Regions from separate parts of the Kitasatospora sp. NPDC006697 genome, predicted to be linked through region 3. Evidence: riboswitches for the same ligand, from Rfam matches in the RefSeq annotation. Region 3 holds a riboswitch; each other region holds the start of a gene.
The links. Region 3 has a riboswitch for cyclic di-AMP ahead of ACFYNO_RS09980 (transglycosylase family protein). Riboswitches for the same ligand answer to the same signal wherever they lie in the genome.
Positions count from the first base shown of each region.

Region 1 (10,119 bases), on a different contig from region 3:
GACCCGAAGAACTCCGGCCACGTCTACCTGGCCGTCAACGGCTTCTCCCGGCACTGGACCTCGGGCCCGGGCGCCGGCACCGGCCACGTCTTCGAGTCCACCGACGCGGGCGCGCACTGGACCGACATCTCCACCGACCTGCCGGACGTGCCGGCCGACTCGCTGGTGGTCACCAAGGACGGCGCCCTGGCGCTGGCCACCGACCTCGGCGTGCTCTACCGGGGCGCGGGGCAGACCTGCTGGCAGCGGGTCGGCAACCTGCCGGCGGTGGCCGTGGACCAGCTGAAGATCGGCGTGGACGGCCGGCTCTACGCGGCCACCCACGGCCGCGGCATCTGGTCGGTCGCGCTGGCGGACCTGGGCGACCAGGGCGACCAGAACGGTCAGTGAGCCCGAGCGTCACCCAGCTGACAGCCGGCGGCGGCGCGGGAGCAACCTCCCGCGCCGCCGTCGGCGTTAGCGTGACGCCGTGGCACATCTGAGCACCCTGGACTTCCTGACCCGGCTCGCGGTCGGCGTCGGCTGCGGCGCGCTGATCGGCGTCGAGCGGCAGTGGCGCGCCCGGATGGCGGGCCTGCGGACCAACGCCCTGGTGGCCGCGGGCGCGACGCTCTTCGTGCTGTACAGCGAGGCGGTCATGGACACCGGCTCGGCCACCCGGGTCGCCTCCTACGTGGTCTCCGGGATCGGCTTCCTCGGCGGCGGGGTGATCCTGCGCGACGGGGCCAGCGTGCGCGGGCTGAACACCGCGGCCACGCTCTGGTGCTCGGCCGCGATCGGGGTGCTGGCCGCCTCGGGCAACCTGGAGTTCGCGCTGCTCGGCACGGTCGCGGTGCTGGCGGTGCACCTGGTGCTGCGGCCGGCCGGGCGGCTGATCGACCGGGTGCCGCAGGACGACCCGGACATCGAGGGCGTCCGCGCCTCGATCCACCTGCGCTGCGACCGCAAGGCCGAACCGCAGGTCAGGGCGGTGCTGCTGCAGGCCTTCGGGACCAGCGGGCTGACCCCGACCGGCCTGCGGGCGCGCCGCGAGGAGGACGGCACCACCCGGCTGCGCGCCACCATCGCCACCAGCGGGGATCCGGCCCGGGCGCTGGAGCAGGTGATCACCCGGCTCTCGCTGGAGCCCGGCATCCGCGACCTGTACTGGCACCTGATCGCGGAGCCGCAGGAGCCGGGCGACGAGGAGGACTGACTGCCCGTCAGTCCTCCGGGCCCACGGCCCGGTGGATCAGCAGCAGCGCGACGTCGTCCGGGCGGGAGTGGCGCTCCGTCACGTTCAGGGTGAGCAGGTCGGCCAGCCGGTCCAGGCCGTCGGCCGCCCCGGCCTTCCGGTACCAGAGGTCGATGCCGCCGATCATCCGCTGGACCGACTCGTCGTAGTCCTCGTCGCGGTCCTCCACCAGGCCGTCGGTGTAGGCGAGCAGGGTCTCGCCGGGCGCCAGCCGGGCCCGGGTGAGCGGGTACTCGGCCGCCGGGTCGACGCCCAGCGGCGGTCCGCCCGGCAGCGGCAGCTCGGCGGCGCCGGTGCGGCCGATCCGCACCGGCGGCGGGTGCCCGGCCCGGGCGGCGGCCAGCTCGCCGGTGTCCAGGTCCAGGGTGAGGTAGAGGCAGGTGGCGAACAGGTCGGTGTCCAGCTCGGCGAGCAGCCGGCTGGTCCGGGCCAGCGTGGCGGCCGGGTCGTGCCCGTCGGTGGCGTAGGCCCGCAGGCCGCTGCGGAGCTGGCCCATCACGGCGGTGGCCTCGGCGTTGTGGCCCTGCACGTCGCCGATCACCAGCCCGACCCGGCCGCTGGGCAGCGGGATCAGGTCGTACCAGTCGCCGCCGATCTGCATGCCCTCGGTGCTGGGCAGGTAGCGGGCGGCCGAGTGCAGTCCGGGCAGCGCCGGCAGGCTGCGCGGCAGTATCGCCCGCTGCAGCTCGCTGGCCCGGTGGTGCTGGGTGTCGTAGAGCCGGGCCCGTTCCAGCGACTGGGCCAGGATGCCGGCGAAGGCCGAGTAGAGGGTGCGGTCCTCGCGGGTGAACTCGCGCTCGGCGGCGAAGGTGACCAGGCAGGAGCCGACCTGCCGGCCGGAGGCGACCAGCGGCAGCACCGCCCAGGCGGCCGGCCCGCCCGTGCCGGCCGGGGCCGCCGTCCCGCCGGGCTCGCTGAACAGCGGCACCGCCCGGGCCGGCGACTGCTCCCGCACCTCGCTGGAGAGCTCGTGCAGCCGGTTCAGCTCGCCGCGGTGGGCGCCGCCGTAGACCGAGGGGGAGACCGGCAGCAGCCGCCCCTCGTCGACCAGGTCGAGCACCGCCGAGGCGGCGCCGAGCGCGGGCCGGGCCACGTCGGTCAGCACGGTGGTCACCTCATGGACCGTCACCGCCCGGGAGAGCGCCCGGGTCAGCGCCAGCAGCAGGGCGGACCGGGCGCCGACCTGGCTGTCGCGCCGCTCCGGCGCCCGGTCGGGCTCCGGCGGCCGGGCCAGCAGCAGCCCGGCGATCCCCACCGGCCGCCCGTGCACGTCCAGCAGCACCTCGCCCAGCTCGTCCACCCGCCGCGGCGGGCCGTCCGGGCCCGGCACCCGGAAGGAGAGCCGGTACGGGCCGCCGCGGGCCAGCGCCTCGGCCAGCGCGGCCTGGGCGTCCGGCAGGTCCTCGGGGTGCATCAGCTCGGCGGCCTCCGGCGCCGGGTGGGGGCCGGGGCCGGCCGGCGGGGTGCGGCCGACGGCCTGGTAGGCGCCCGTGTCCCAGGCGCTCTCGCCGGTGACCAGGTCGCGCTCGAAGGCGCCGGCCCCGGCGGCCCGCACGGCGCCGACCAGCGAGGGGCGGCCGCCCGGGTGCTCGCCGGCCGGCGGCCGGGGCGCGGGCCGGACGCCCGCGGCGGAGACGTGGTGCAGCAGGTGGGCCAGCCGGTGCGCGCAGACCTCGGCGATGGTCTCCAGCGCCTCCAGGTCGCGGCGCGGCACGGTGCCCCGGTGGGCCAGCGGGAGGGTGAGCACCCCGAGCTCCTGCTCGTCCACGATCAGCGGCAGGGTGACCACGGCGACCAGGCCGGTGCCCAGGCCGGCCAGCCTGTTGGGGTAGTCCGCGCCGGTCCGCTCGGGGCTGAGCAGGAACGGGGCGCGGTGGCGCAGCGCCTGGGCGGCGGGCAGGTCGGAGCCGGGGTCGATGGTGCCGAAGCGCTCGGCCGCCCACTCGGGCAGTCCGCTGGAGACGGTCAGCCGGAGCATCCCGCCGCCGTCCAGCAGGTAGAGCGCGGAGCCCTCGTTGGTGATCCACTGCGGGCCCTCGGCGAGCACGGCGGCCAGCAGCTCGGCGGCGCTGGTGGCGCGCAGCAGCCGGCGCACGCAGCCGAGCACGGAGCGGGACCGGGCGGAGGAGGCCGGCGTGCCGAGGTCCATCGGGGGCCCTTCCGGATCCGGGGCGGGCGCCCCACGTGCCACAGGTGACGCGGAATATCCTATTTCGTCCGGTCGGCCGGACCCGGCCGCCGCACCCGGTCGGGTGCGCTCGAACCGCCCGGGGGCGCTACTGGCCGTCCACCTCGCCGTAGCCGGGCTGCGGGCCGGCCGGCACGGTGCCGAGCGAGCGCAGGCCGCGCAGGGCGGCGAAGCCGCGGCGGAGGGCGGCCCAGCCGCTCTGCCGGGCGGGCTCCGCGGCGCGCACGGTGGCGGCGGGCGCGGCCGGGCGCGCCGCGGCGGTGCGCTGGGCCGGGATCACCGCGTCGGCGGTGCTGGGCTGCGTCATGGCCCCTCCAGTGGTCCACAGGGTGAATTGGGACCTTAGTCCCATCCGATTGCCGCACCATCAGACCAGGGGATGATTCGCGTCCGTCATCCGCCCCGCCCTGGTGCTACCCCGTGACCGGGCCTTCACTCCGCGTCGGGCCAGTCCCGCAGCCCGGTGGTCAGCAGCCCGATCATCCGCTCCTGGGTCACCGCCAGGTCCGCCGCGATCCGGAAGGCGCCGGCGATGCTCAGCGAGGCGAAGCCGTGCGCCATGCTGCGCACCGCGCGGGCGGCGTGCACCGCCTCGGCGTCGGTGATGCCGTAGCCGGCCAGCACCGCGAAGATCGCTCCGGCCAGCCGCTCGCCGTGGGCGGTCAGCTGCTCGTCCTCCGGCACCGGGACCTGCGGCATCGAGGCGTAGCGGCGGGGGTGGTCCAGCGCGTAGGAGTGGTAGGCGCGCAGCAGGGCCCGCACCGCCTCCTCGCCGCGCAGCTCGCCGACGGCCTCCTGCAGCGCGTCGGCCAGCTCGCCGGTGACCCGCAGCGCGACCAGCCGGCGCAGTCCGGCCAGGCCGCCGGGCACGTGCTTGTAGAGCGAGGGGGCGGCCACCCCGGCCCGGGCGGCCACCGCCGCCAGGGTCAGCTCCTCCGGGCCGTGCTCGTCGATCAGCGCGATCGCGTGGTCGACCACGGCGTCCGGGTTCAGTCCGGCGCGGGGCATCAGCCGACCTCGGCGAGGAACGGGAGCAGCGCGGCGGCGACGGCCTGCGGATCCTGGACCATCGGGTAGTGGCCGGCGCCCTCGATCATCACCTTGCGGCCGTTCAGCGCGGCGGCCTGACGGTCGGCCAGCTCCTCCGGCTTCGGGAAGTCGGGGTCCTTGCTGCCCATCAGCACCAGCGCCGGGCACCGCACGCCGGCCGACCAGCCGACCGGGCCGGAGTCGCCGCGGACGTAGCCGCGGCTGGCCTTCCGGCGGCCGGGGGTGCGCAGCGCGGCCTCCAGCACGGCGTTCTGGGCCACGATCTCGGGGGTGGGGCCGCCGGGGTAGGCCATCTTGTTCAGGTAGTAGCCCCAGACCTTGGGGAAGGCCAGCACCGCCGAGCCGAGGCCCCAGACCACCGCCTTCATGAAGGGGTTCGGCGGGACCTGCTCGACGAAGGCGTCGAGCAGGGCGATCCCGGCCACCCGCTCGGGCGCGTCGGCGGCGACCCGGACCACGGTGGCGCCGGTGTAGGAGCTGCCGACCAGCACGGCCCGCTCGATGCCCAGGTGGTCGAGCAGGGCCAGGGTGTCGACGGCCAGCGCGGCCGGGCTGTAGTCGTCCCAGTCGATCGAGGACTCGCCGAAGCCGCGCACGTCCATGGTGATCACCCGGTGGCCGGCCGCGATCAGCAGCGGGCGCAGGTGGCGGTAGGCCTGCCGGGAGTCGAGCATCCCGGGGAGCAGGACCACGGGGGTGCCGGTGCCGTCGCTCTCGTCGTAGGCGAGGGTGCCGCCGGCGAGCCGCAGGTACTGGGTCCGAGGGGTCAGGGTGCTGTTCACGGTGGGCCTCCTGGCGGGGCGCTTCGGTGGGTGCCGGCCGTTGCCGACACCCACAAAGCTATGGCTAATAGCCTTAGCCGTCAACCCCTCGCCGAGGCCCTTCGGTCGGGCGTCCTCAGCTCTCGACCCGGAACGGGTCGTGCTCGGCGAGCAGTTTCTCCAGCCGGGCCTGGTCGACCCGGGTGACCATCTCGTCGGCCTCCTGCCGGTCCCGGATCACCTTGGCCAGGGTGAACGCGGAGGTGACGGTGTAGAGCAGGCCGAGTGCCAGGAAGGCCCGCATCCAGGCGCTGACGGGCAGGTAGGCGATCCCGATCGCCAGGCCGCCGCCGGCCAGCGCGAAAGAGAGGATCGCCTGCACGTAGTAGGCGGAGGTGGTCCGTGGCTGCACCGAGGAAGTCATGCCTGAAGGATCGCCAACTCGGCCGCGCCCCACATGAGTACGGGTACTCAGTTCGCTACCCGGGGTGAGCCCAGAGTTGGGGGGAAAGAGTGGCTTGGAATCAGGGGCCCATGGGATTAACGTTTGATAACGCAGCGCGGTCGGCAACGCCGTCCCCGACGGCACCGTGCGCGTCGCCTAATCCTTCGGTCTGCGGAGCCGTGCAGACCGGGGAGCCGGGGAACCACGTTCCTTGGGGTGAATCGGGCCTTGGCCCGTAGGAGACCTTCCTGCTCCGAACCCGTCAGCTAACCCGGTAGGCGCGAGGGAAGGAAAGGAGCGCCCCCCGTGGCGTTGACGCACACCCCGGTCGCCCTGCTCGATCACGCCGACGCTCCCGGGGACCAGGCACCCCGCCGGCTGCCCCGGCAGTCCCGCGCCGCCGCCCCGGTGCTCGGCGTCACCGCGATGGCCGCCGCCCTCGGCGCCACCGCCGGGCTCACGAGCAGCGCCGCCGCGGCCGAGCCGGCCCCCGCCGCCGTGAGCGCGCCGGACGCCGACCCCGGGCTGGCGCTGGCCGCCCGGATCCAGCAGCAGGCCGACCCCGCCCGGGCCGCCGCCGACGAGGCCGCCGAGCAGGCGGCGCGGGCCGAGGCCGAGCAGGCCGCCCGCACCGAGGCCGCCCGGCTGGAGGCCGCCCAGGAGGCCGCCGCCAAGCGCGCCGCCGCCCAGCAGCCGGCCGCCCGGCAGCTGACGGAGCGGCAGGCCCCGGCCGAGGAGCAGTCCGCGGACACCGTGCTCCCGCTGCCCGGCCGCCCGGTCGACCTCCCCGCCGCCACCCCCTGGCCCGAGCTGCGCACCGGCGTGGACATCTCCGCCCCGGTCGGCACCCCGGTCCGCGCGGTCGCCGCCGGCACCGTCACCGCGGCCGGCTGGTCCGGCGGCTACGGCTACCGGGTGATCCAGACCCTGCCCGACGGCACCGAGGTCTGGTACTGCCACCTGTCCGCGATCACCGCCGCCGGCCCGCTCGCCCCCGGCGAGGCGCTCGGCCGTGTCGGCGCCACCGGCAGCCGCACCGGCACCGCCCGGCTGCACCTGGAGGTGCGCCCGGGCGGCGGCGCGCCGGTCGACGCGGCGGCCTGGTTCCAGGCCCGCGGGCTGGCCCTCTGACCCTCAGGCGTCCCGGTCCTGGCCGGGCGTCCAGCCGGCGATGTCCGGCAGCTCGACCAGGCCGCGCTTGACGATGTACTGGTCCACCTCGGCGGCCCCCGGCTCCGGCGCGATCTCCTGGTACTCCGTCAGCAGCAGCGCCGGCAGCCCGGGCACCGTCCACTCGCCGAGCAGCCGCAGCGCCTCGGCCTGCACGGCCGCCTCGAACTCCGGGAAGTCGCCGGACAGCTCGGCCGGCATCGGCAGGCCGAGCGCGGTCCGCCCGGCCAGGTTGTGGTAGCTGCGCTCCATCAGCCGGTTCTCCACCAGCAGCCGGGCGCCGTCGGTGGCCATCCCGATCGACAGCAGCACGCCCTCGGTCCAGCCCTCCTCGCCCTCCGGCTGGTCCAGGCCGGCCGCGCCCGCCAGCACCGCGATCCGGCCGGCCGGCTCCAGCTCCCGGAAGCCGTCCAGCCAGCTGCGCACCGCGGCCTCGTCGGCGGTGTCCACGCCGGCCTCGCGCAGCAGCAGCGCGTACAGCCGGGGCCAGGTCAGCAGGTGCGGCTGGCGCAGCAGCCCGGCCAGCAGCTCGCCCTGCCACCGCGCCTCGGCCAGCAGCCGCTCGCGCCGCTTGGCGTTCAGCCGCTTCGCGGCCTTCTGGTGCTCGATCAGCAGCTCCACCGCCGCGCCGTAGACCAGCGGATCCTCCCCGGGCGCGGGCTGCACGTAGAGGTGGATCCGCTCGTACAGCAGCTCCTGGAGCAGCGCGGAGGTCAGTTCGGGGTAGCCGTCGTGCAGCCGTGCGTCACCCAGTTCGAGCAGTGTGAGGACCGCGTTCAGCGGCCCCTCGGGCACCGGGCCGAAACCCTGCTCGGCAGCCCAACGCAGCAGCTCAGCGGTGTGCGGCCGGGGTGCCAGCCGCAGGTCCTCGTCGTCCATGACCGGTACCGTAGCCGCTCCGCGGCGCACTACCGTACGTGCCATGCACCCCGTCCTGCTGACCGGGCCCCGGCTGACCATCCGTGAGTTCCACCACGTGGAGCGCGACATCGACGCGCTGCACGCGATCTTCGGCGACCCGGAAGCCGCCCGCTACCTGCCCTTCGAGCCCCGGGACCGGGAGGACTGCGCCGACCAGGTGGCGCTCTACCTGGACGAGGCGCAGCGCTCCCCGCGCACCGTCTACCGGCTCGCCGTCACCCGCACCGCCGACGGCGAGGACGCCGTGCCGCTGGGCAACGCGGTGCTCGGCGTGGAGGGAACCGAGGAGCAGCGCCAGGCGTTCATCGGGTACGCGCTGCGGCGGGACGCCTGGGGCCTCGGGTACGCCACCGAGATCGCCCGGCTGCTCTGCGGCTTCGGCTTCGAGGAGCTGGGGCTGCACCGGCTGGCGGCCCGGCTGGACCCGGCCAACCTGGCCTCGGCCCGGGTGCTGCGCAAGGCCGGCTTCCAGCTGGAGGGGCGGATCCGGGACGACCTCTTCCTGCGCGGCCGCTGGCACGACGCGCTGCAGTACTCGCTGCTGGAGCAGGAGTGGTCCGGGCTGCCGGAGTGAGGGCGGGGGGATAACCCCACCCCGGCTCCGCCGGACAGCCGGATTACCCGGGGCGGCCCGCCCCGGCAGGCTTGAGGGCATGACGACGACCTCCCCGAGCACCTTCACCGCCGCCCCGTTCACCGTCCCGGCCGCCCGCCGCTCCCCTTCACTGGCCCGCCGGCTGGCCCGCGAGTACGGCTACGTCCTCGGCGGGCTGTTCACCGGCACCGTCGGCTTCGGCTGGGCCGTCAGCTGCTTCGCGCTGGGCGCCGGCACGCTGGTCACGGTGCTCGGGCTGCCGGTGCTGGCCCTGCTGCTGGCCGGCTGCCGCGGGCTCGGCGCCGTCGAGCGCGGCCGGATCGCCCGGCTGCTCGGCACCGAGCTGCCGGCCCCGGCCCCGGTGCGGGCCGCCCGGGAGGGCTTCTGGGGCCGGGCGACGGCCGGGCTGGCCGACGCCGCCGGCTGGAAGGCCTTCGCCCACGAGCTGCTGATGTTCCCCTGGCGGGTGTTCAGCTTCACGCTCAGCACCACGCTCTACTCGGTCGGCCTGGCGATGGCCGCGCTGCCCGCCTACAACTGGGTCTTCCACCGCTACGTGGGCTGGCCGGGCTACCGGGTGTTCGACTACACCAGCGGCCACGTGCACCACGCCTACTACCTGTCCTCGTTCTGGCAGGTGACCGGTGCCTCGCTGGCCGGCCTGCTGGTCCTGCTGCTGGCCGCCGCCGTGACCCGCGGACTGGCCAACGTCTCGCGCGGCGCGGCCCGGGCCCTGCTGTCCGCCTGACCGGGCGTCAGGCGGACTCCTCCCGCACCGTGACGTAGGCGTTGGCCACCGTGGCGCAGGTCTGCTTCAGGGTGGTCGGCAGTACGGCGGCCAGGTGCCGCATCACGGTGAGCCGGTTCTCGTCGTCTATCCCGTGCTGCTGCAGCAGGCCGAGCACCGACTGCACCTCGTCGGAGAGGTTGGCCTCGGACTCCAGGCAGCGGTCGGACAGGGTGCCGAAGGCCAGGTCGTAGTCGGCGGCCGAGCCGACCCCGGGCAGCCGGGACTGGAGGTCCTGCAGCCGCAGCCACTCGCCGCGCGGCACCGAGGTGATGGCGATCGCGGCGGGGCGCGGCGGCTCCGTGGTCACCACGATCGCCGTGGCGGCGGCGACCACGGCGCCGATCAGCACCACGCCGAGCGCTGTCCGTCGTGACATCCCGAGCTTCCCTCCAGCCGGCCGGGACCAGCCTGGCAGCCCCGGGCCCGCACGGCCAGCCCCCCGGCTAGGCCAGCGCCCGGACCACGCCGTGCAGCCAGTGGCGGTAGGCGGGGGTCGGCTCCAAGGCCTCCGGGACCAGGAAGGCGCGCGGGCCGGCCCGCCGGATCTCCCGGTCCGCGACGTCGAGGAAGCAGACCGACAGTTCGAACGGGTCGGCGCGGCGCCCGATCTCGGCCTCCACCTCGGCCACCACCTCGCCCACCGGCCCGCGCCCCGCCGAGCGCCGCACCGCCTCCCGCCGGCCGGAGCTGTGCCAGTCCCAGAAGGCCTGCCCCCAGAGCCGCCGGGCCGACTCGCGCAGCGGCGCCGGGACGGCGCCGAAGTCCGGGCCCAGCAGCTGCCCGTCGGCATCCGGGTCGAGCACGATCTCCTCGTCCGGCAGCTCGAAGTGCTGGCGGACCGCCGAGCACCACCAGGCCCGCCACGGCCCGGCCAGCGCCGGATCGGCCCGCCGCCCGCTCTCCGGCACCCCGTTCAGCGGACCCGGCACCAGCCCCCCGGCCGGCACCGCGATCCCCTCCACCTC
Region 1 is NZ_JBIAGU010000033.1:21,536-31,654, reverse strand. Features, by position in the region: gene ACFYNO_RS33410 (glycosyl hydrolase) at 1-390, shown strand, start outside; gene ACFYNO_RS33405 (MgtC/SapB family protein) at 470-1,195, shown strand; gene ACFYNO_RS33400 (SpoIIE family protein phosphatase) at 1,203-3,383, opposite strand; gene ACFYNO_RS33395 (hypothetical protein) at 3,511-3,729, opposite strand; gene ACFYNO_RS33390 (TetR/AcrR family transcriptional regulator) at 3,855-4,430, opposite strand; gene ACFYNO_RS33385 (alpha/beta fold hydrolase) at 4,430-5,254, opposite strand; gene ACFYNO_RS33380 (YiaA/YiaB family inner membrane protein) at 5,370-5,657, opposite strand; cyclic di-AMP (ydaO/yuaA leader) riboswitch at 5,822-5,974, shown strand; gene ACFYNO_RS33375 (M23 family metallopeptidase) at 5,985-6,809, shown strand; gene ACFYNO_RS33370 (hypothetical protein) at 6,813-7,727, opposite strand; gene ACFYNO_RS33365 (GNAT family N-acetyltransferase) at 7,771-8,343, shown strand; gene ACFYNO_RS33360 (sensor domain-containing protein) at 8,423-9,112, shown strand; gene ACFYNO_RS33355 (hypothetical protein) at 9,120-9,530, opposite strand; gene ACFYNO_RS33350 (hypothetical protein) at 9,598-10,119, opposite strand, start outside.
Region 1: linked by a shared signal. The riboswitch ahead of ACFYNO_RS33375 (M23 family metallopeptidase) and the one ahead of ACFYNO_RS09980 (transglycosylase family protein) in region 3 are both predicted to bind cyclic di-AMP.

Region 2 (10,119 bases), on a different contig from region 3:
CTCGTACTACTTCGACGGCAAACGACTCCTGATGCAGTCGGCCACCCACCGCCTGATGCACCTGGAACTCGCGGCCGCGCTGGGCGCGTTGGCGCCTTCCGCCGGGCCCGAGGAGCGACTGGCCGCGGCGATCGACCAGGTGCTGCGCACGGCGCTGGACCACCCCCGGGTGATGCGCTCGCACCTGGCGCTGATCCTCGACCCGGACGTCGGCGGTTTCGTGCAGGACCCGGAGCAGCAGCAGCTGGGCGCGATCCTGCGCGAGGTGCTGGCGGACTGGGGCGCGGCGGATCCGGTGGCCGAGCACGCGGTGCTGCGCAGCGCGCTGATGGGCGGCTGCATCGGCGTGCTGCTGCCGGGGGCACAGACCCCTCTGCCGCCGATCCGCGCCGACCTGTTCTCCCGTTACGGGCTGCCCTGGGAGCTGGGCCGGCCCCCGCAGCCGGAGAGCTCGGCGCGGCTGGAGGCCGGGCAGCCCTGAGGCCGCCGGGGCTCAGCCCTCGCTCTCGGTCAGGATGGTGTTGAGCAGGTCGACGGTGCGCTCCGGGGTGAGGCTGTCCACGCAGAGCCGTTCCATCACCTGCACGTAGGCGTCCACGTCGTCCCGCTTGTCCAGGTAGAGCGCGCTGGTCAGCTGCTCCAGGTAGACCACGTCGGCGAGGTCCTGCTCCGGGAAGCGCAGGATGCTGAAGGCGCCGCTCTCGCCGGCGTGCGCGCCGAACCGGAACGGCATCACCTGGATCACCACGTTGGGCTGCTCGGCCACGTCGATCAGGTACTGCAGCTGACCGCGCATCACCTTGGGGCCGCCGACCGGGCGGCGCAGCGCCGCCTCGTCGATCACCGCCCAGAGCCGCGGGCCCTGACCCTCCGTCAGCAGTGCCTGCCGGCGCAGCCGGAGGCCGACCAGCCGGTCGATCTCCTCCTCGCTGAGCACTGGTCGGCTCTGCGCGAAGACGGCCCGGGCGTAGGACTCGGACTGCAGCAGGCCGGGGATGAACTGCACCTCGTAGGTGCGGATCAGCGAGGCGGCCTCCTCCAGTCCGACGTAGGTCTGGAACCAGCCCGGCAGGACGTCGCTGAAGCTGTGCCACCAGCCGGACTTGTTGGCCTCCCGGACCAGGCCGAGCAGCGACTCGCGCTCCCCGCCGTCGGTCACGCCGTAGAGCGTGAGCAGGTCGGCGACGTCGCGCTCCTTGAAGCTGACCCGCCCCAGTTCCATCCGGCTGATCTTGGACTCGGAGGCCCGGATCGCGTAGCCCGCGTCCTCGCGGGTGACACCGCGTGCCTCGCGCAGCCGGCGCAGCTGGGAGCCCAGGAGGATCCGGCGCACCATCGAACCGCCGCCGGGCTGCACTGTGGTCATGCCTTGGGAACCTCCGCCTCAGGAAATCAGCGCACAGTCTGCCATCATCCGGCCGCTCAGCGTGCCTGTACCAGTACAAGGATCTACCAATTTTGCATCAGCACGTCCATCGGCACATCCATCGGCACGTTCCGATGCACGTGCATCCGGCTCCTGCATATGCCAATGATGCGACTGCACGTGAATCGACTCTTGCATCCGCCGTGAGCACAGAGCACGATGGTGCACGTGCAGTTGCACGCCCCCTGTGACAGTCCCGCAGGCTCCTCTGTCGACCCCTTGTACGTGGTCGGGAGGTTGGCGAAGCGGCCGAGCGAGTCGGAGGTGACCGGCATGACCCCGCCGGGTCCAGCCGTGTCCGCCCCCTTATGGGAGGAGCTCTTCATGGGCACCGGTACGGCCCTGGCCGTCGATCCTGACGTGGTGACGTGCACCCTCGCACCCCGCTATGACGCGGTGAAGACTGCTCGCGACTTCGCAAGAACCTCCTTGCAGGACTGGGGTCTCAGCGATCTGTTCGACGATGTCGCGCTGGTGGCCTCCGAGTTGGTGACCAACGCACTGCGGCACGCGATCGGACAGCCGAGCGCGGCGGATCTGCCGGGACGTCAGCCGTTCCCGGTGCAGGCCGGCCCTGCAGACGGCCGGATATCGCTGCCGATCCGGATCAGCCTGGTCCACCGCGGTCCCCAACTGGTCTGCGCGGTCAGCGATCCGAGCAGCGAGGGCCCGGTCACCAGGGAGGCCGACTTCGTCGCCGAGTCCGGCCGGGGTCTGCACCTGGTGGACTCGTTCAGCAAGTCCTGGGGCTGGCACCCGCTGGCCTCCGGCACCGGCAAGGTGGTCTGGGCGCTCTTCCAGGCCGACGAGTCCTCCTGCGCCCAGGCCGCGGTGGTGCTGGACGGCACCGTGAGCGGGCGGCACCGCCGCTCCGCCTGATCGCAGCAGCAGTACTCCCCCCGAACGTGCACCGAACGCCGCGCGGCCGCGCGGCGTTTCGCCGTTTCCGGGCCCGGGCGGGGACGCGGATGCGGGCGGGAGCGCGAAAGGGCACGGGGACGGCGGCGGGGACGGCGGCGAGCGGCCCCCGGCAGCACAGAGCCGCCATGGGGACCCTTCCCCCGGCGGCTCTCCGTGCACCTGCGACCGCCCGGTGCAGCAGGCGGCTTGACGGCTCATCACCCCGACGGTCAGGCCACCAGGTGGTCGAACTCGCCGTCCTTGGCGCCCAGCAGCATCGCCTCGATCTCGTCCCGGGTGTAGATGAGGGCCGGCCCGTCCGGGAAGCGCGAGTTGCGCATCGCGACGGCGCCGCCCGGCAGTGCGGCGAACTCCACGCAGTTCCCCTTGGAGTTGCTGTGCCGGCTCTTCTGCCAGACCACGCCATCGAGGTCGGTTGCCGGCATGCCGTTGTACGTGTGGTGCATCGGTTTCTCCCAAGAGCTGGAGTGCTCATAGCGCTCGGCGCCCGACCGCTCCGGCCGCCGGCCGCCTCCGGCTCGTACGGGCAGGGCGAATGCCTTACTTGTCGTGATGATAACGCTAATGCACGTGCATCGGCATGCGATTTTGCGCGTGCACGGAGTCACACCTGCGGTGACAAATCATGGCCAATCCGACAGATTCCATCGGACAGAACCGGACATTTGAGGGTGGATCAGGCCGCGATCCGTCACCCCGTGTGGAGAGGACGCCACCGAGGGCCTGACCGGTTCAGTCATTGACAGCGCGGAATGACGATCAGTTTCGCAGCCGATTCCTCACTCTCCGTCACCTTGGGGACGACTGGCGCGGGTTCCGTGTGGACGTGGTCCACGAATCGGTGCAGTTCCGGGCCACTGCCGCCGACCGGCAGCCGGATGAGGAGTGATCGCGCGCATGTCCTACGATGCTGCGCCATGAGCACTGCAGCCATCCCGGGCGCACCACTGCCCGTCCGCACGCCAGGCTCCCGGGCACGGGGGCGCCACCGTCGGCCCGAGCGGCCCGAGGTCCCGACCGGCGCGCCCGCACTGGTCCTGGCCGTGCCGGGCCCGGCGACGCCGGAGTCGGTCGCGGTGGTCGAGGAGCTGATCTCGATGGTCCGCGGCGAGCAGCCCGGCATCGAGGTGCTGGCCGGCTGGCTGACCGGCGCCGAGCCGGACCAGCAGCAGGACCAGCAGCAGGACCAGGACCGGCAGGACGGCCGGGGCCCGCTGCCGGTGCCGACCGTGGCCCAGCTGCTGCACGCCGCGGCCGAGGCGGGCGTGCCCGTCCCGGTGCTGCTGCCGCTGCTGGCCGGCCCGCACCCGGCGCTGGCCGAGCTGCACCACCTGGCCGAGCAGGCCGGGGCGACGGTGACCGACGTGCTCGGCCCGCACCCGCTGCTGGCCGAGGCCGTGCACGTGCGGCTCTCCGAGGCCGGCCTGGCCCGGGCCGACCGGGCCCGGCTGTTCGCCATCGCCACCGCGGCCGACGGCGTGGTGCTGACCACGGCCGGCGGTGAGGAGGGTGCCGCCGCGGCCGGGATCACCGGCGTGCTGCTGGCCGCCCGGCTGGCCGTGCCGGTGGTGGCGGCCGCGCTGGACGTGCCCGGCTCGGTGGCCGGCGCCGTGGACCACCTGCGGGCCACCGGCTCGCAGCGGCCCGCGCTGGCGCCGCTGGTGCTCGGCCCCGAGGTGGACGCGGAGCTGCTGCTGACCGCCTCCGAGGAGACCGGCTGCCCGAGCGCGGCCCCGGTCGGCGCCTACCCGACGGTGGCTCAGCTGGTCGGCTCGGCGTACCTGTCGGTGCTGCCGCCGCTGCTGGCGGCCGCAGAGGAGGCCGCCCAGGCCGCTGCCGAGGCCGCCCAGGCCGCCGACCCGGCCGAGCAGGCCCGGGAAGCCGCGGAGGCGGCCCTGGAGGGCTGATCCCCCCCCCCGACGCCCCAGAACCCCGTGAGGCCCCGCTCCGCACCCGGAGCGGGGCCTCACGCCGTTCCCCGCACCCTCGGCAGCCCCTCGGCAGCCCGGCGCCGCTCCCGCCGCACCGCCGCGGGCTAGCGGCAGACGTCTGATGGATGAACAGCAGGTGCAAAACGGACATATGGCTGCGGGTTGACGATTGGTCTCGAATTGGTAACTCGGGCGCGCCGCGACCCGCCGCCGCCCGCCCCCGTCCCGAGATCCGGGCCGCGGCCGGCCGCGCGGCGCCCCGCCGTTTTGAACACCGCATCAGCCTGAAACCCAGGCAATTCCGGTACGGAGCAGCCGAGTTCCCCGGCCCCCAGCCGACGGCCCCTCAGCTGGTAGCACACTTCGATCTTGAAGAGCCGGTGAAGACGCTGTGACCCTGCTCACAGCTGTTTGCGGATTCAACTTATCTCTGTCTAACGTGCTCCCCGTTCGTGGTCACACGGACCCAGCGGGCCGGACGCCGAGTCCTGCCACCGGCACCGCTGGCGGTGCGAAAACGCGACCACGGCAGGAGCGGGGGAACCAGGTAAGCCGCCCCGGGAGACCGGGGCTAGGGGTGAAGCCGCGCAGTGCGCGGCCGGGCAACTCCAGCCCGAATCCGACAGCTCACCTCGCAGGCGTAGGAGAGGAACGCGTCTTCATGCTGCCCACGACTGGCACGAACCGTCCGTCCCGCACCGCCAAGCGCGCGATCGCCGCCACCGGCCTCCTGGGCCTCGGCCTGGCCCTGCCGTGCATCACCGCCACCACCGCCTCCGCCGCCCCGGTCTCGGTCTGGGACAAGGTCGCTGCCTGCGAGAGCACCAACGACTGGTCCATCAACACCGGCAACGGCTTCTACGGCGGCCTGCAGTTCACCTCCTCGACCTGGGCGGCCTACGGCGGCACGCAGTACGCCTCGCAGGCCAACCTGGCCACCAAGGACCAGCAGATCGCCGTCGCCGAGAAGGTGCTCGCCGACCAGGGCCCCGGTGCCTGGCCGGTCTGCTCCATCCAGGCGGGCCTGACCGCGGGCGGCGCCCCGGCCCAGGTCGACCCGAGCGGCTCCGCGCAGCAGTCCGCCCCTGCCCAGCAGGCGGCCCCGGCGCAGCAGGCCCAGCCCCAGACCCAGCAGTCGCAGTCCGCGCAGGGCGGCGACCAGGGCCGGGCCGAGCGCCACAGCCACCACCGCGGCGCCTCCCAGGACGCCACCGCGGCCGCGCAGACCACCACCCAGAGCTACACCGTGGCGGCCGGCGACTGGCTCTCCACCATCGCCCAGAGCCACCACGTGGACGGCGGCTGGCAGAAGCTCTACGACCTCAACAAGTCGGTGCTGACCGAGGGCCCGAACGTCATCTACCCGGGTGAGAAGCTGACCCTGGGCACCACGACGGTCGCCGCCCCGGCCCAGCAGAGCGACGACAGCTCGGACAGCACCCCGGCCCCGGCCCAGTCCGCGCCGGTCACCACCGCCTCGGTGCGGACCGCCTCGGCCTCCTCCCAGACCGCCACCGGCTCGATGGCCGCCGCCATCAACTTCGCCGAGTCCAAGGTCGGCCAGGCCTACGTCTGGGGCGGCAGCAGCAACGGCGGCTGGGACTGCTCCGGCCTGACCCAGGCGGCGCTGGCCCAGGCCGGCATCTCCATCCCCCGGGTCGCCGCCGACCAGGCCGCCGCCACCACCCCGGTCTCGCTGAACAACCTGCAGCCGGGCGACCTGCTCTTCTGGTCGAACAACGGCTCCGACTCCGGCGTCTACCACGTGGGTCTGTACGTGGGCAACGGCCAGTACGTCGAGGCCGCCAACCCGAGCGCGGGCGTGAAGTTCGAGACCATCTCCAACTACACCCCGGACTTCGCCGGCCGGGTCTGACCCGACCGGTCCACGGACCAGGTGGCCGGCGGCTGGTGTCCGACAGCCGCCGGCCGACGGGCGGAAGGCCGCTCCCCGTTCGGGGGGCGGCCTTCCGCCGTCACCGGGCATCCCCGGTTTCCGTCGGGCACTCCTGGGGTCATGCTGGGATCTTCAGCCCCCGAGGAGAGCCCATGCCCAAGGTCACCGTCAGCCTGGACGCCGATCTGGCCATCGACGTGATGATGCTCAGCGGCGCCGCCAACCCGCAGGACGCGGTCGAGCTGATCGTCCGCGACTACCTCGCCCGCAGCCGCCGCACCGAGGCACGCACCGGCGAGCCCGACGACTCCGGCCGGCTGCAGCGCGAGCGCCGGCCGGAGACGGACGGCTGAGCCGCCCGGCCGCAGCACGGCAACGCCGGTGCCCGCCGCTCCGCGAGGGAGCGGCGGGCACCGGCGTACGGACCGACCGTCAGCGCGTCCGGGCGGCCCCGGTGGAGCCGCGCATCACCAGCTCGGGCTGGAACATGAACTCGGTGCGCTGCGGGCTCTCGCCGCCGACCTCCTCCAGCAGGGCGTCGACGGCGGCGGTGGCCATCGCCTCGACCGGCTGGCGGATGGTGGTGAGCGGGGGCTCGGTGAAGGCGATCAGCGGCGAGTCGTCGAAGCCGACCACCGAGACGTCGCCGGGCACGCTCAGCCCGCGCTGCCGCACCGCCCGGATCGCGCCCAGCGCCATCAGGTCGCTGCCGCAGACGATGGCGGTGCAGCCGCGGTCCAGCAGCACGCCGGCCGCCGAGTGGCCGCCCTCCACGCTGAACAGGGTGGAGTGGACCAGTTCGTCGGCCTCCGCCGCGCCGGTGCCGAGCACCGACTGCATGGCGGCCGTGAAGCCCTCGATCTTGCGCTGCACCGGCACGTAGCGCCGCTGGCCGACCGCCAGCCCGATCTTCTCGTGGCCGAGCTCGGCCAGGTGCTGCACGGCCATCCACATCGCGGCCCGGTCGTCCGGCGAGATGAACGGCGCGGCGATCCGCTCGCTGTAGCCGTTGATCAGCACGAACGGCACCTGGCGCCCGGTCAGCTTGGCGTACCGGTCGTGGTCGGCGGCGGTGTCGGCGTGCAGGCCGGAGACGAAGACGATGCCCGCGACCTGGCGGTCCACCAGCATCTCGACCAGTTCGTCCTCGGTCGAGCCGCCGGGGGTCTGGGTGCAGAGCACCGGCGTGTAGCCGTGCCGGCTGAGCACCTGCTCGATCACCTGGGCCAGCGCCGGGAAGATCGGGTTGCTCAGCTCCGGGGTGATCAGCCCGATCAGCCCGGCGCTGCGCTGGCGCAGCCTGGTCGGCCGCTCGTAACCGAGCACGTCGAGGGCGGCCAGCACGGTCTGCCGGGTGGTCGCCGAGACGCCCGCCTTGCCGTTGAGCACCCGGCTGACGGTGGCCTCGCTGACCCCTGCCTGAGCGGCGATGTCCGAGAGTCGCGCGGTAGTCACGATCCCAGAGCCTATTGCAACCATGTCACACCGCCCACCAGCTGGTGCTGTCCGGTGCCAGCAGACCCGGCTGCTGCTCCCCCGCGGAGCCGAGCAGCAGGGCGCCGTCGACCGCGAACTCCACCGGCTCGGCCGTGGTGTTGACGGTGCAGAGGAAGTCGTCGCGGCGGAAGGCCAGCACCCCGGGGGGCGTCTCCAGCCACTCCACGGCGTCGCCGGCGCCGAGCGCCGGGTGCTGCCGGCGCACGGCCAGCGCGCTGCGGTAGAGCTCCAGGGTGGAGTCCGGGTCGCCGGTCTGCGCGGCGACGCTGAGGCCGGCCCACTCGGCGGGCTGCGGCAGCCAGCTGGGGCCGCCCTCGGCCGGGCCGAAGCCGTAGGGGGCGGCGGTGCCGGACCACGGGATCGGCACCCGGCAGCCGTCGCGGAAGCCGTCCTGGCCGCTGGCCCGGAAGTACGAGGGGTCCTGGCGGACCTCATCGGGCAGGTCGGTGACGTCCGGCAGGCCCAGTTCCTCGCCCTGGTAGAGGTAGGCGGAGCCGGGCAGCGCCAGCATCAGCAGGGTGGCGGCGCGGGCCCGGCGCAGGCCGAGCGCGCGGTCGCCGGGCTCGCGCAGCTGGGTGCCGCCGGGCGGGTTGGCGAACCGGGTGGCGTGCCGGGTGACGTCGTGGTTGGAGAGCACCCAGGTGGTGGGGGCGTCCACCGGGCGCATCGCGTCCAGCGACTCGTCGATCACCCGGCGCAGCGCGTCGGCGTCCCAGTAGGTGCCCAGGTACTGGAAGTTGAAGGCCTGGTGCATCTCGTCGGGGCGCACGTAGTTGGCGGTGCGCTGGACGGTGGGGGTCCAGGCCTCGGCGACCAGCACCCGCTGGCCGGGGTACTCGTCGAGGATCCGGCGCCAGGCGCGGTAGATCTCGTGCACGCCGTCCTGGTCGAAGAACGGCATCACGTCGTTGCCGAGCAGCTTGAGCTGGTCGTGGGCGCCGAGGTCGGGCAGGCCGGCGGCCTTGACCAGGCCGTGGGCGACGTCGACCCGGAAGCCGTCCACACCCATGTCCAGCCAGAACCGCAGGATCGAGCGGAACTCGTCGGCGACGGCCGGGCTCTCCCAGTTGAAGTCGGGCTGCTCGGGGGCGAACAGGTGCAGGTACCACTCGCCCGGGGTGCCGTCCGGGTTCGCGGTCCGGGTCCAGGCCGGCCCGCCGAAGATGGACTCCCAGTCGTTGGGCGGCAGTTCGCCGTCCGCGCCGTTGCCGGGGCGGAAGTGGTAGCGGTCCCGCAGCGGGGAGCCGGGGCCCTCGCGCAGCGCCCGCTGGAACCACTCGTGCTGGTCCGAGGAGTGGTTGGGCACCAGGTCCACGATGATCCGCAGGCCCAGCGCGTGGGCCTCCCGGATCAGCGCGTCGGCGTCCAGCAGGGTGCCGAACATCGGGTCCACCGCGCGGTAGTCGGCCACGTCGTAGCCGGCGTCGGCCTGCGGGGAGGCGTAGAACGGGGAGAGCCAGACCGCGTCCACCCCGAGGTCGCGCAGGTGGGGCAGGCGGGCGCGGATGCCGGGCAGGTCGCCCATGCCGTCGCCGTTGGCGTCGGCGAAACTGCGCGGGTAGACCTGGTAGATGACCGCGTCCCGCCACCAGCCTCTGGACTCGCCGGCCGCCGGGGTGCCGGCCGGGGCGGGGGCGGGCCGGCCGGCGTCGGCCGTGCCGGGGGTGGTGGCAGCCTGGGTCATGGGGGCCTGGGTCATGGAGGCATATCCCTTGGGGACGTAGGTGAGCGCTGGGGGTGGCTACTTGACGGAGCCGGCGGTCTGACCGGCCACCAGGTGGCGCTGGACCAGGACGAAGACGACGGCCGCGGGGATCGCGATCAGCACCGAGGCGGTGGCCATCATCGACCAGTTCTGGGTGTACTGGTTGACGAAGGTCTGCAGGCCCCCGGCGAGGGTCATCTTGTCCAGCCCGGTCATGAACTGCGAGGCGTAGGCGACCTCGCCCCAGGCGGTGATGAAGGAGTAGAAGGCGGTGACCGCCAGGCCCGGCCGGGCCAGCGGCAGCACCAGCCGCCAGAAGGTCCCGAAGGGGTTGAGCCCGTCGATCCGTCCGGCCTCGTCGATCTCGGTCGGGATGGTGTCGAAGTAGCCCTTCATCGTCCAGGCGCAGAACGGCACCGCGATGGTCAGGTAGGTGAGGATCAGGCCGAGCGGCTGGTTGAGCAACTGCAGCTTGGCCAGCAGCTGGTAGAGCGGCACGATCAGGATCGCCACCGGGAACATCTGGGTGATCAGCAGGGTCCACATCACCGGCCGCATGCCGGGGAACCGGAACCGGCTGACCGCGTAGCCGGTGGTGGCGGCCAGGAAGACGCCGATCACCGTGGTGAAGCCGGCCACCAGCACCGAGTTGCCGAACCAGGTGAGGAACTTGGTGTGGCTGATCAGGTCGCCGTAGGCGGCCAGGGTGGGGTGGTCGAAGAACCTGGTGCTGGTCTCGTGG
Region 2 is NZ_JBIAGU010000028.1:8,946-19,064, forward strand. Features, by position in the region: gene ACFYNO_RS30485 (TetR/AcrR family transcriptional regulator) at 1-481, shown strand, start outside; gene ACFYNO_RS30490 (helix-turn-helix domain-containing protein) at 494-1,366, opposite strand; gene ACFYNO_RS30495 (ATP-binding protein) at 1,751-2,305, shown strand; gene ACFYNO_RS30500 (DUF397 domain-containing protein) at 2,557-2,793, opposite strand; gene ACFYNO_RS30505 (hypothetical protein) at 3,265-4,254, shown strand; cyclic di-AMP (ydaO/yuaA leader) riboswitch at 4,789-4,932, shown strand; gene ACFYNO_RS30510 (transglycosylase family protein) at 4,940-6,154, shown strand; gene ACFYNO_RS30515 (hypothetical protein) at 6,328-6,528, shown strand; gene ACFYNO_RS30520 (LacI family DNA-binding transcriptional regulator) at 6,608-7,654, opposite strand; gene ACFYNO_RS30525 (glycoside hydrolase family 13 protein) at 7,656-9,356, opposite strand; gene ACFYNO_RS30530 (sugar ABC transporter permease) at 9,414-10,119, opposite strand, start outside.
Region 2: linked by a shared signal. The riboswitch ahead of ACFYNO_RS30510 (transglycosylase family protein) and the one ahead of ACFYNO_RS09980 (transglycosylase family protein) in region 3 are both predicted to bind cyclic di-AMP.

Region 3 (10,119 bases):
CGGTGTCGGCGCCGATGCCGCGTGAACCGCCGGTGACGAGGACGGTCTTGGCGGCGAGGCTGGGGTGGAGGGTGGTGCTGGTCATGGTGGGGCTCCTAAGCGCTGTCGGCGTTGTCCGAGGGGTCAGGTGGTGCGGGGGCGGGTGGCCGGCAGCAGGGCCGCGGCGAAGAGCAGCCAGATCAGGCCGCCGAACCGCACCACCGGCAGCAGGTAGGCGAAGCCGCTGACCAGCAGGCCCAGCAGTCCGAGCATTCCGGCGGCGGCGATCACCAGGCCGGGCCAGCAGACGGCTCGCGGCAGCAGCCGGGCCTTCAGCGCGGAGACGGAGACCCCGGCGGCGAAGACCGCGAATCCGGCCGCGAAGGCCGGGCCGCCGGCGGCGAACGAGATGTCGGCGAGCGCCCGGGCCAGCGCTGTCGGCGAGTCGGCCGGCAGGCGGCTGCCCGCCCAGGCGGCGGTGGCGCTGATGCCGAGCGCGCCGGCGCCCAGCACCCCGCCGACCAGGGTGATCGCCGACCCGGGCGCGGTGATGCCGAGCGCGCGCAGCCGCCGGTAGAACACCGCCGCGCAGAGCGCGAGCGGCACCGCGGAGGAGAGCAGCAGGAAGGCGCCGAACCGCGCCGTCCCGCCGTGCTGTTGCGCGTACTGCAGGACGGCGGCGCCCGAGGCCTCCGGATGCGGGGTGGAGCGGTTGACCACGGCGTAGGCGATGGTCACGACGGCGACCGCGATCGCCGGGGCGAGCAGCGGCGGTCCGGACTGCGGACGGCGCGCGGGCTTGGGGACGGGGGCGGCGATGGGGGTCGGGGGCGGGGTGGTGGTGGTCATGGCGGGCCTCTCGGTTTCTCCCGGAGTAGCGGTATACACAAGATAATGATTACACAATGGAACGATTGTCAAGCGGCTATCATGTCCCCATGACTACGAACCCCGGGGCCGCCGGCCGCCCCCCGGCCCAGGGCGGCGCGGCCTTCCTGCTGGCCCAGCTCGGCGCCCACGCGGCCGAGCGCTTCGCCGAGCGGATCGCCGTCCTCGACCTCACCCCCGCCCAGGCCGGCCTGCTGCGCACCCTGGCCCGCGCCCCCGGCCGCAGTCAGCGCGAACTCGCCGACGACCTCGGCATGCCGCCCAGCCGCTTCGTCCCGTTCGCCGACGGCCTCGAGCAGCGCGGCCTGATCGAACGCCGCCGCAACGCGGAGGACCGCCGCCTCTACGCCCTCCACCTCACCGACCAGGGCACGGCGCTGCTGGGGGAGTTGGCGAAGGTGGCGATGGAGCACGAGCGGCAGATGTGCGAGTCGCTGTCGGGGGAGGAGCGCGAGCAGTTCATCGCCCTGCTGCGGCGGGTCGCGGACGCGCAGGGCCTGGTGCCCGGCGTGCACCCGGGGTTCCGCACGGTGCGGGGGAAGTGACGGGCGGCGGCGGAGCCGGTGAGCGGCCGGGCGGTGCGGTGCTGTAGGTGCGTCATGTCGTCGACCGGTTCCGGCTGTTGCCTCGGGACGCATGGGGCGGCCCGGTCCGGGCAGGCGAGGCGGGACGGGACGGGCGGCGGCGCGGCGATGGGCTTGCCGTGCGGGAGGTGAGCGTACGGTGGTCGGCATGCTGCTGGAGGTGGACTCGGGCGGTCGCCGCCTTCGGATCCGTGATCTCGATCCGGCGGACGAAGCCGGTGTGCTCGAGCTGTTCGAGGCCTGCGAGGACTGGTTCGGGTACGCGCACGGGCAGCCGGCCATGCCGGGTGATGTGCAGAGCCTCTACTACGGACTGCCCGAGGGGGCGGAGTTCGAGAACAAGGCCATCCTGGTGCTGGAGGCCGGGGGGCGGATCGTCGGTCTCGTCGACGCGGTCCGGGAGTACCCCGAGCGTGGTGCGTGTTCGGTCGGGATGTTCCTGATCCACCCCGACTGCCGTCGGCGTGGCGTGGGGCGGGCCGTGGCCTCGGCACTCATCGACTCCCTGACGGCGGAGGGCTGCACCGAGGTCGTCGCGTCGGTCGCGGAGGGGTGGCGGCCGGGAGCACAGTTCCTCGGTGGGCTCGGCTTCGTGCTGGAGGCACCGGGGGAGGCGGCGCACGGCAACCGGAACCTCGGGCCCGGTGAGCGGGCGACTGTGCGGGCGCGGCTGAGGATCTGCTAGCAGCCCCTGAAGGCACCCCGTCGCACCGCCGCTCGACGCCGTGGCGATCCCGCCCGCCGCCCGCCGGGAGGCGCTGGGCGCGACCGCGGCCGGCGCGCAGCTGCGCGAGCGGATCGCGCACTGGCACCGCTGGGGCACGAGCACCACCGCGCACCCGCTGGACGCCGCCGCTCTGGCCATCGCCGGGCCGGCAGCGGGTCGGGCACGACCAGCGCACAGTGCGATGGATGATGGTCGCATGAGTGATGATCAGATAGTCGCCAGGGCTCGTCGGATGTGGGTCGAGCTCCTGGGCGGCGCAGCCCGCTTCAGTGATGGCGAGGTGACCCCCGTCCTCGCCCAGGGCGCGGCGCTCGCGCCCTGGGGGTGGGCCGGGGTGGTGGAGGTCGCCGGGTCCGTGATCGCGAGCGCGCCCGATGAGCGGGTGGCGCGGATGGTGCGGGAGGGGCTGGCGAAGGCGGGGGTGGCGGAGCTGGGGGCGGTCTTCCCGGAGGCGCGGGTGCTCGGGCCGGTGGCGTTGGCGTACCTGGACGAGGCAGAGTTCCGGCCGGTGGCGGCGGGGGAGTGGGCGGTGGAGCAACTGCCCGGGAGCGATCCGGCGTTGCGGCGGCTGGAGGAGGCGGCCGGGGAGGACGACACCCAGGAGGCCGGGCTGTTCGAGATCGGCTCGCCGGCCTTCGTGGTGCGGGTGGACGGCGAGGTGGTGGCCGCCGCCGGGTACCAGGTGTGGGCGGGGCGGGGCGCGCACCTGAGCGTGCTGACCGCGCCCGCGTGGCGCGGGCGCGGTCTGGTGCGGGTGACGGGGACGGCGGCCACCGCGCACGCGCTCGGTGCGGGGCTGTTGCCGCAGTGGCGGGCGCGGGTGCCCGCCTCGCGGCGGGCGGCGGTGGCGCTGGGGTACCGGGAGATCGGCAGCCAGCTGGCGATCGACCTCGGGTGAGCCTCAGCTGAGCAGGGCGTTCACGGTGCCGTAGGGGAGGGCCTCGGCGATCGGGGCGAAGGTGCCGGTGTGCTGGATGGTGCGGGCGGCGTTGACGGTGGAGGTGAGGGCGAGCCGGGAGAGGCCCGAGCCCAGGCTGATCCGGCGGGCGCCCAGCTCGGTGAGCTGGTCGACCGTCAGCTCCAGCAGCGGACCGGCGACCAGGACGTTGACCGGCTGGGAGACGGCCGAGCAGACGGCGCGCACGGACTCGGCGTCCGGCAGGCCGGGGGCGAACAGGACGTCGGCGCCCGCCGCCTCGAAGGCCTGGAGGCGGCGGATGGTGTCGTCCAGGTCGGGCTTGCCGTAGAGGAAGTTCTCCGCGCGGGCGGTGACCGTGAACGGGAAGTCGAGTTCGCGCGCGGCCAGCACGGCGGCGCGGACCCGGGCGACGGCCTCCGCGAACGGGTGCAGCGGCTCGTCCGGGTCGCCCGTCGCGTCCTCGATCGAGCCGCCGACCACGCCGCTCGCGGCCGCCAGCCGGATGGTCTCGGCGACCTGCTCCGGGTCCTCGCCGTAGCCGCTCTCCAGGTCGGCGGAGACCGGCAGGTGGGAGGCGGCGACCAGGGCGCGGGCGTTGGCCAGTGCCTCGTCGCGGGTGACCAGGTTGGCGCCGTCGCCCCGGCCCAGGCTGAACGCCAGGCCGCCGCTGGTGGTGGCCAGGGCGGCGAAGCCCAGGCCGGTGAGCAGCCGGGCGGTGCCGGCGTCCCAGGCGTTGGGGATGACGAAGGCGCCCGGACCGGCGTGCAGTTCTCGGAAGGCGAGTGCGCGGCGCTGCTGGTCCTCGGTGGTCGTCGGCGACACTGCGGGTCCTCTCGTCGGGTGGGTCGAAGGTGTCGGTGCGGGGTGGCGCGGGTTCAGCTCGGCCTGCGCGGGCCCGGCAGGTGCAGGTAGGCGGCCCGGCCGGTGCGGCGGGCCTCGGCGACGGCCTCCACCAGCGCCAGCCGGACCGGGCTCAGCACGGTGCGCCACTCGGTGAGCGGGCGGACGGCGAACTCGGTGTGCTCGGCCGGGTCCAGCACCAGGCCGGCCAGCTGCTCGGCGCTGAGCGCGCCGCCGTCGAAGACCACGCCGACCCGGAACGGCCACTCGCCCGCGGCGGGCAGGAAGAGCAGCGCCAGCAGCGGCGCGGCCGGCTCGGCGGGCAGCACCAGGCCGGTCTCCTCCAGCACCTCGCGCCGGGCGCAGTGCCACGGCTCGCTGTCGAACTCCAGGTTGCCGCCCGCCAGTTGCCAGACCTCGGGGTCGTAGACCGACTTCAGCAGCAGCGGGTTGCCCTCGGTGTCGGTGAAGTGGACCAGGCCGAACAGGATTCCGTGCGGCAGGGTGCGCAGGTGGTCGGCGAGCGGGAGTTGGGCCATCGCGGAGCTCTCCTGGAGGACTGGTGCGGGCGGGGTCAGTCGTCGCAGTGGTCGCCGTCCAGGTAGACCCAGGCGCCCTCGTGGCGCAGGAAGCGGCTGTTCTCGTGCAGGCTGCCCGGCACGCCGTGCTCGCGGTAGTGGGCGCGGAACTCCACCGTGCCGGCGGTGTGGAACGGGCCGCCCTCGGTGCTGCCGATGATCTCCAGCCGCTCCCAGCTCAGTGCGGGCGCCAGGTCCAGCTCGGCGGGGCGGGTGTCGGGGTGCCAGCTGCGCAGCAGGTAGGCGGTGTCCCGGACGGCGAAGGCGCTGTAGCGCGAGCGCATCAGCTGCTCGGCGGTGGCGGCGGGGGCGAGTCCGCGGTGCAGCCGGCCGCAGCAGTCGGCGTAGGCGGCGGGCAGGCCGCAGGGGCAGTCCTGCGGGAGGACGGGCGCGGCGGGGCGCTTGGCAGGGCGGGCGGTGCGTCGGGACATGGGTCCATTGTGACGGCTCGTCGGGCCGTGGACGCACCGTTCGCCCCGCCGAGCGCGTCAGGACAGGTGGAGCTGCTGGCCCGGGTAGATCAGGTTCGGGTTGTCGCCGACCACGCCGGCGTTCTGCTGGTAGAACTGCTGCCAGCCGTCCAGGTGGTGGGCGTAGGCGATGCCGGAGAGGGTGTCGCCGCCGACCACGGTGTACTCGCCGCCGGGGGCGGCCGTGGGGGCGGCCGCGAGCGAGGCGGGCACCACCGGCACCACGGGCATGACCGGAGTGACGGGCGTCGCGACCGGCGCAGGCGTGCCCGCGGGGGCGCCCGGCGCGCTGGTGGCCGGGGCGGAGACGGGCGCCGACTGCCCGGGAGCGGGGGCGGTGCTCGCCTGCGCGGGCGCCTGGGTGGGCGCGGCCGAAGCCGAGGGCGCGGGTGCGGCCGGAGGCGTCGAGGTGGCCGCGGGCGCGGGCTGCGCGGGCGCGGCGGTGGAGCTCCCGGCGGTGGGCGTGGGCGCGGCGGTCGGGTCCGCCGACGGCGCCGCGGTGGGCGTGGCGGCAGGAGCCGGCGCGGCCGTCCCCGGATCGCCCGGCGCGGGCGTCGGCGCGGCGGTGGGCGTGGCGGTGGCCGCAGCCGTAGGCGCCGCGCTCGGCTGGCCGCCCTGCCCGCCCTGGTCACCCTGACCCGTCAGCCCCGCGGCCGTCGCGCAGGACGGCCAGGCGCTCGGCCCCTCGTCGGCGAACACCGCGCCCGCCACCGTGATCTGCTGCGCCTTGGTGGCGTGCGAGGGCTCCGCGCCGAACAGGTCGCCGCCGTGCGCGTCCCACTGGCGCTGGGTCAGGTGCAGCCCGCCGTAGTAGCCGTCGCCGGTGTCCATGGTCCAGTTGCCGCCGGTCTCGCACTGGGCGAGCGCGTCCCAGTCGGGAGCCTGGGCGGCGTGCGCGCCGGTGGCCGCGAGCAGCGGCAGCGCCAGCCCGGCGCCCACCACGGTGGCGGTGGCGACGGCGCGTTCGGCCTGGGTCGGGCGGCGGTGCCGGCCCGGTCCGGTGAAGACCATGAAGATGTCCCTCTCCGCACGCCTGCGAGGTGAGCTGTCGGGTTCGGGCCGGTGAGGTTGGCCCGGCCGGCCGCAGCGGAATACCCCTGCGCCCGGCTTCACCCCTAGCCGTGCGGGACGGCGGTGGAGAACCTGGGTCCCCCGTCCCTGCCCTGACGAGTCGTGGTGTCGGGAGCCGCGGACGTGGTGGGCAGGGTTCGGCGTGCCGCGTCCGGTGCCCGCGTGAGCGGGCCTGGCAGGGAGACTAGACGGATCATCATCTCGATAACAACCCCGCATCGCACACATCACATGAGAATCACGTATGTGGGGACGCTGTCCCGACGGGGTGGACGGAAGGTGCGGTCGTGGGTCGCGCGCCGGGTGGGGTTGTCGTGCCGTCAACGTGAATAAGTTGTCCGGCCAACTATACAAATTGGCACACTTAAGGTCCTTTTATGGCAAGGGAGATCCCAGGGTATCCGCTATTCCGAAAGGGCTCCCCGTTGTGCGTACAATCAGCGCGTGAGTGCCTCCACCGACACCACCGGCCACGCCATCGCGCGGGTGGCCCGCCTGCACCGGGCCGCCGCCGAGCGGATGCTGCGCCGTTCCGGCCTGCACGCCGGGCAGGAGCTGCTGATGATGGCGCTCTGGGAGCGCGGGGCGCTGCCGCAGGGCGAGTTGATCGAGCTGCTGGGGCTGGACGCCTCGACGGTGACCCGGATGGTGCAGCGGCTGGAGCAGGCCGGGTTCGTCCGGCGCAGCCGCAGCGCACTGGACCGGCGGGCGGTGATCGTGGAGCCGACGGCGGCGGCGCGGGCGCTGCGCGAGCAGGTCGGCGGGATCTGGCGGGACCTGGAGCAGCTGACGGTGGCCGGGCTGGACTCCGGGGAGCGCGCCGAGCTGGTCCGGCTGCTGGCCGCCGTGGAGCGCAACCTCAGCGCGTAGCGGGTCGGAGCGGAGGCCTGGACCGGGAGGGGGACCCGGTCCAGGCGGCTCGGGCCGGCCGACGCGAGGCCGGACGCGAGGCCGGACGCGGGGCCGGACGCGAGGCCGGACGCGGGGCCGGACGCGAGGTCGGAGGCGTCGGGCCGGGTGGTCCGCTCAAGCGGGGGTCTGCTGCGCACGGGACGTCCTCTGGTACTGGGCGGCGGGTCCGCAGGTCTGGCGGTGAAGAGCCTGCCAGGCGCGCCCGCGTTTAGCAACCGTCATGGATCAGCCGCCGCACCCCGTTCATTTCAGCCGATATGACTGCGCCGGATGGCTGGCGCTCCGCCGCCGCTCCCGCGCGCACCGCCCGGCCCGCCCCCGATCTGAGGCAGCGTCAGGCCCAGTCACCGCCACCGCCGTCGATCGGAGGGCCCGCCCCCATGGCCGCACCACATCCGGCACCAGGCGGACCCAACGGCCGGCCCAACGGCGGACGCGGCCGCGGACGGCACGCGCTGCGCCGCGAGGTCGGGCTGGCGGGGCTGCTCTGGGCCTCGGTCGGGGCGATCATCGGCTCCGGCTGGCTGTTCGGCGCCGAGAAGGCCGTCCGCGCAGCCGGACCCGCCGCGATGCTCTCCTGGGGCGTCGGCGCCGTCGCCATCGTGCTGCTCGCCCTGGTGCACGCCGAGCTCGGCGGCCTCTTCCCGGTGGCCGGCGGCACCGCCCGCTACCCGCACTACGCCTTCGGCGGCTTCGTCGGCATGAGCTTCGGCTGGTTCACCTGGCTGCAGGCCGCCACCATCGCGCCGATCGAGGTGCAGGCGATGATCGGCTACTCCCAGCACTGGACCTGGGCCTCCGGCCTGCAGCACCACAAGGACCAGACCCTGACCGCCGCCGGCTTCGTGGTGGCCGCCGCCCTGCTGGCGATCTTCGCCGCGATCAACTTCCTCGGCGTCAAGTGGCTCGCGCACACCAACAGCGCGGCCACCTGGTGGAAGGTCGCCGTCCCGGTGGTGACCATGGTGGTGTTCGGGCTCAAGGAGTTCCACGCGAGCAACTTCCACAGCCAGGGCTTCGCCCCGTTCGGCGCCCGCGGGGTGCTCTCGGCGATCAGCACCAGCGGGGTGATCTTCGCGCTGCTCGGCTTCGAGCAGGCGATCCAGTGGGCCGGCGAGTCCCGCAACCCGCGCCGGGACATCCCGCGCGCCGTGCTCGGCTCGGTGCTGATCGGCTCGCTGATCTACCTGATGCTCCAGGTGGTCTTCATCGGCGCGCTGCCGCCGGACACCTTCGCCGCCGGCTGGGGTGCGCTGGACTACCACGGGATCAGCGGCCCGTTCGCCGGGCTGGCCGCGCTGATCGGCCTCGGCTGGCTGGCCACCGTGCTCTACATCGACGCCGTGGTCTCGCCCGCCGGCACCGGCCTGATCTACATCACCTCCAGCTCCCGGATCAGCTACGGCCTCAGCCGCAACGGCTACGCACCGCAGGCGCTGCAGGCCACCGACCGGCGGGCCGTGCCCTGGCTGGGCCTGGTGGTGGCCTGGGCCGCCGGGGTGCTCTGCTTCCTGCCCTTCCCCAGCTGGCAGCGGCTGGTCAGCTTCATCACCTCCGCCGTGGTGCTGATGTACGCGGGCGCGCCGCTCGCCTTCGGGGTGCTCCGGCGGCGCTTCCCCGACCTGGAGCGCTCCTACCGGCTGCCGGCCGGCGGGCTGGTCTCCCCGCTCTCCTTCGTCATCGCCGGACTGGTCATCTACTGGTCCGGCTGGGACACCCTCTGGCGCCTGGGCGCCTCCATCCTGATCGGCTACCTCCTGCTCGGCGGCTACGCGGCCTGGGCCCGGGCCAAGGGCCTGCCGCAGGCGCCGCGGATGGACTTCAGGGCCGGCCAGTGGCTGCCGGTCTACCTGCTGGGCATGGGGCTGATCTCCTGGCAGGGCCAGTTCGGCGCGGGCGCCACCGGCAACCTGCCGCTCTGGTGGGACCTGGGGGTCGTGGCCGGCTTCTCGCTCGCCGTCTACTACTGGGCCCTGGCGGTGGCGCTGCCCGCCGAGGAGATCGAGCGCAACGTGGCCGACGTCGAGGTGCTGGACGCCGGCGGCCACTGATCGGACGGACCGTGATCGGACGGACCCTGCCGGAGTGCCGCGCGCCCGCGCGGCACTGCGCCGGGCCAGGATGGGAAGGGCAGAACCGGGCGAGGTGGACGATTTGGACGACTCCCGCTTCCCGTTCCTCAGCGGAGTGGCAGGGGTACTGGTCGACGGCGGCGGCCAGGTGCTGGCCGGCACCGCCGCCGCGGAACGGCTGCTCGGGCTGCCGGTCGACAGGCTGCGCGGCCGCCCGCTCAGCGACCTGGTGCTGGCCGGCGGGCCGCGGGCGGCCGACCGGACCGACGGCGCGATCGGCGGCTGGCGCGGCCGGGTGACCGTGCGCACCGGCGAGGACGGCGAGCCGGCCGAGCTGGACATCCGGGTGCTCAGACTGCGCGGCCCCGACCCCCGGGACCGGCGCGCCCCGCGCTACGTGGTGCTCGGCGCCACCGCCCGGCAGGCCGACCGCTGGCGCCAGGACCAGGCCTTCACCCGGGAGCTCTTCCTCCAGGACCGGTTCGGCCTGGCCGTCTTCGACGCCGACCTGCAGATCATCCGGACCAACACCCACCTGCTGCCCTACACCGGCGTGCCCGACGACCTCGCCGGGCGCCGGCTGAACGACTTCCTGCGGACCGAGGACGCCCTCGCGCTGGAGGTGCTGCTGCGCGAGGTGCTGCGCACCGGCCAGCCGCTGGTGCTCGGCGAGGAGCTGGCCCGCACCCTGGTCGACCCGCGCAGCGGCCGCATGATGGCCATCTCCGCCTTCCGGCTGCAGGCCACCGACGGCACGGTGATCGGGGTCACCGCGCTCTTCAACGACATCACCGAGCAGTACCAGGCCCGCCGCCGGCTCGCCCTGCTGCACCAGGTGACCGCCTCGGCCGGCCACTCGCTCTCGGTCGGCGACAACGCCCGGCACATGGCCGACGCCCTGGTGATCGGCTTCGCCGACGTCGCGGCCGTGGAGGTGGCCGCCGCGGTCTCCACCGGCGAGGAGCCGGTGCCGGAGGAGGACGGCCGGCTGCTGCTGCGCCGGATCGCGGTGGCCGGACCGCCCGAGGCCCGCCCGCCGCTCGGCGACACCGTGCTGGTGGACGAGGACGGGCTGAGCG
Region 3 is NZ_JBIAGU010000005.1:243,418-253,536, forward strand. Features, by position in the region: gene ACFYNO_RS09940 (SDR family NAD(P)-dependent oxidoreductase) at 1-85, opposite strand, end outside; gene ACFYNO_RS09945 (DUF4386 domain-containing protein) at 124-828, opposite strand; gene ACFYNO_RS09950 (MarR family winged helix-turn-helix transcriptional regulator) at 918-1,412, shown strand; gene ACFYNO_RS09955 (GNAT family N-acetyltransferase) at 1,600-2,136, shown strand; gene ACFYNO_RS09960 (GNAT family N-acetyltransferase) at 2,177-3,076, shown strand; gene ACFYNO_RS09965 (isocitrate lyase/phosphoenolpyruvate mutase family protein) at 3,080-3,919, opposite strand; gene ACFYNO_RS09970 (NUDIX domain-containing protein) at 3,973-4,476, opposite strand; gene ACFYNO_RS09975 (YchJ family protein) at 4,512-4,946, opposite strand; gene ACFYNO_RS09980 (transglycosylase family protein) at 5,004-5,996, opposite strand; cyclic di-AMP (ydaO/yuaA leader) riboswitch at 6,002-6,164, opposite strand; gene ACFYNO_RS09985 (MarR family winged helix-turn-helix transcriptional regulator) at 6,501-6,926, shown strand; gene ACFYNO_RS09990 (APC family permease) at 7,349-9,019, shown strand; gene ACFYNO_RS09995 (SpoIIE family protein phosphatase) at 9,114-10,119, shown strand, end outside.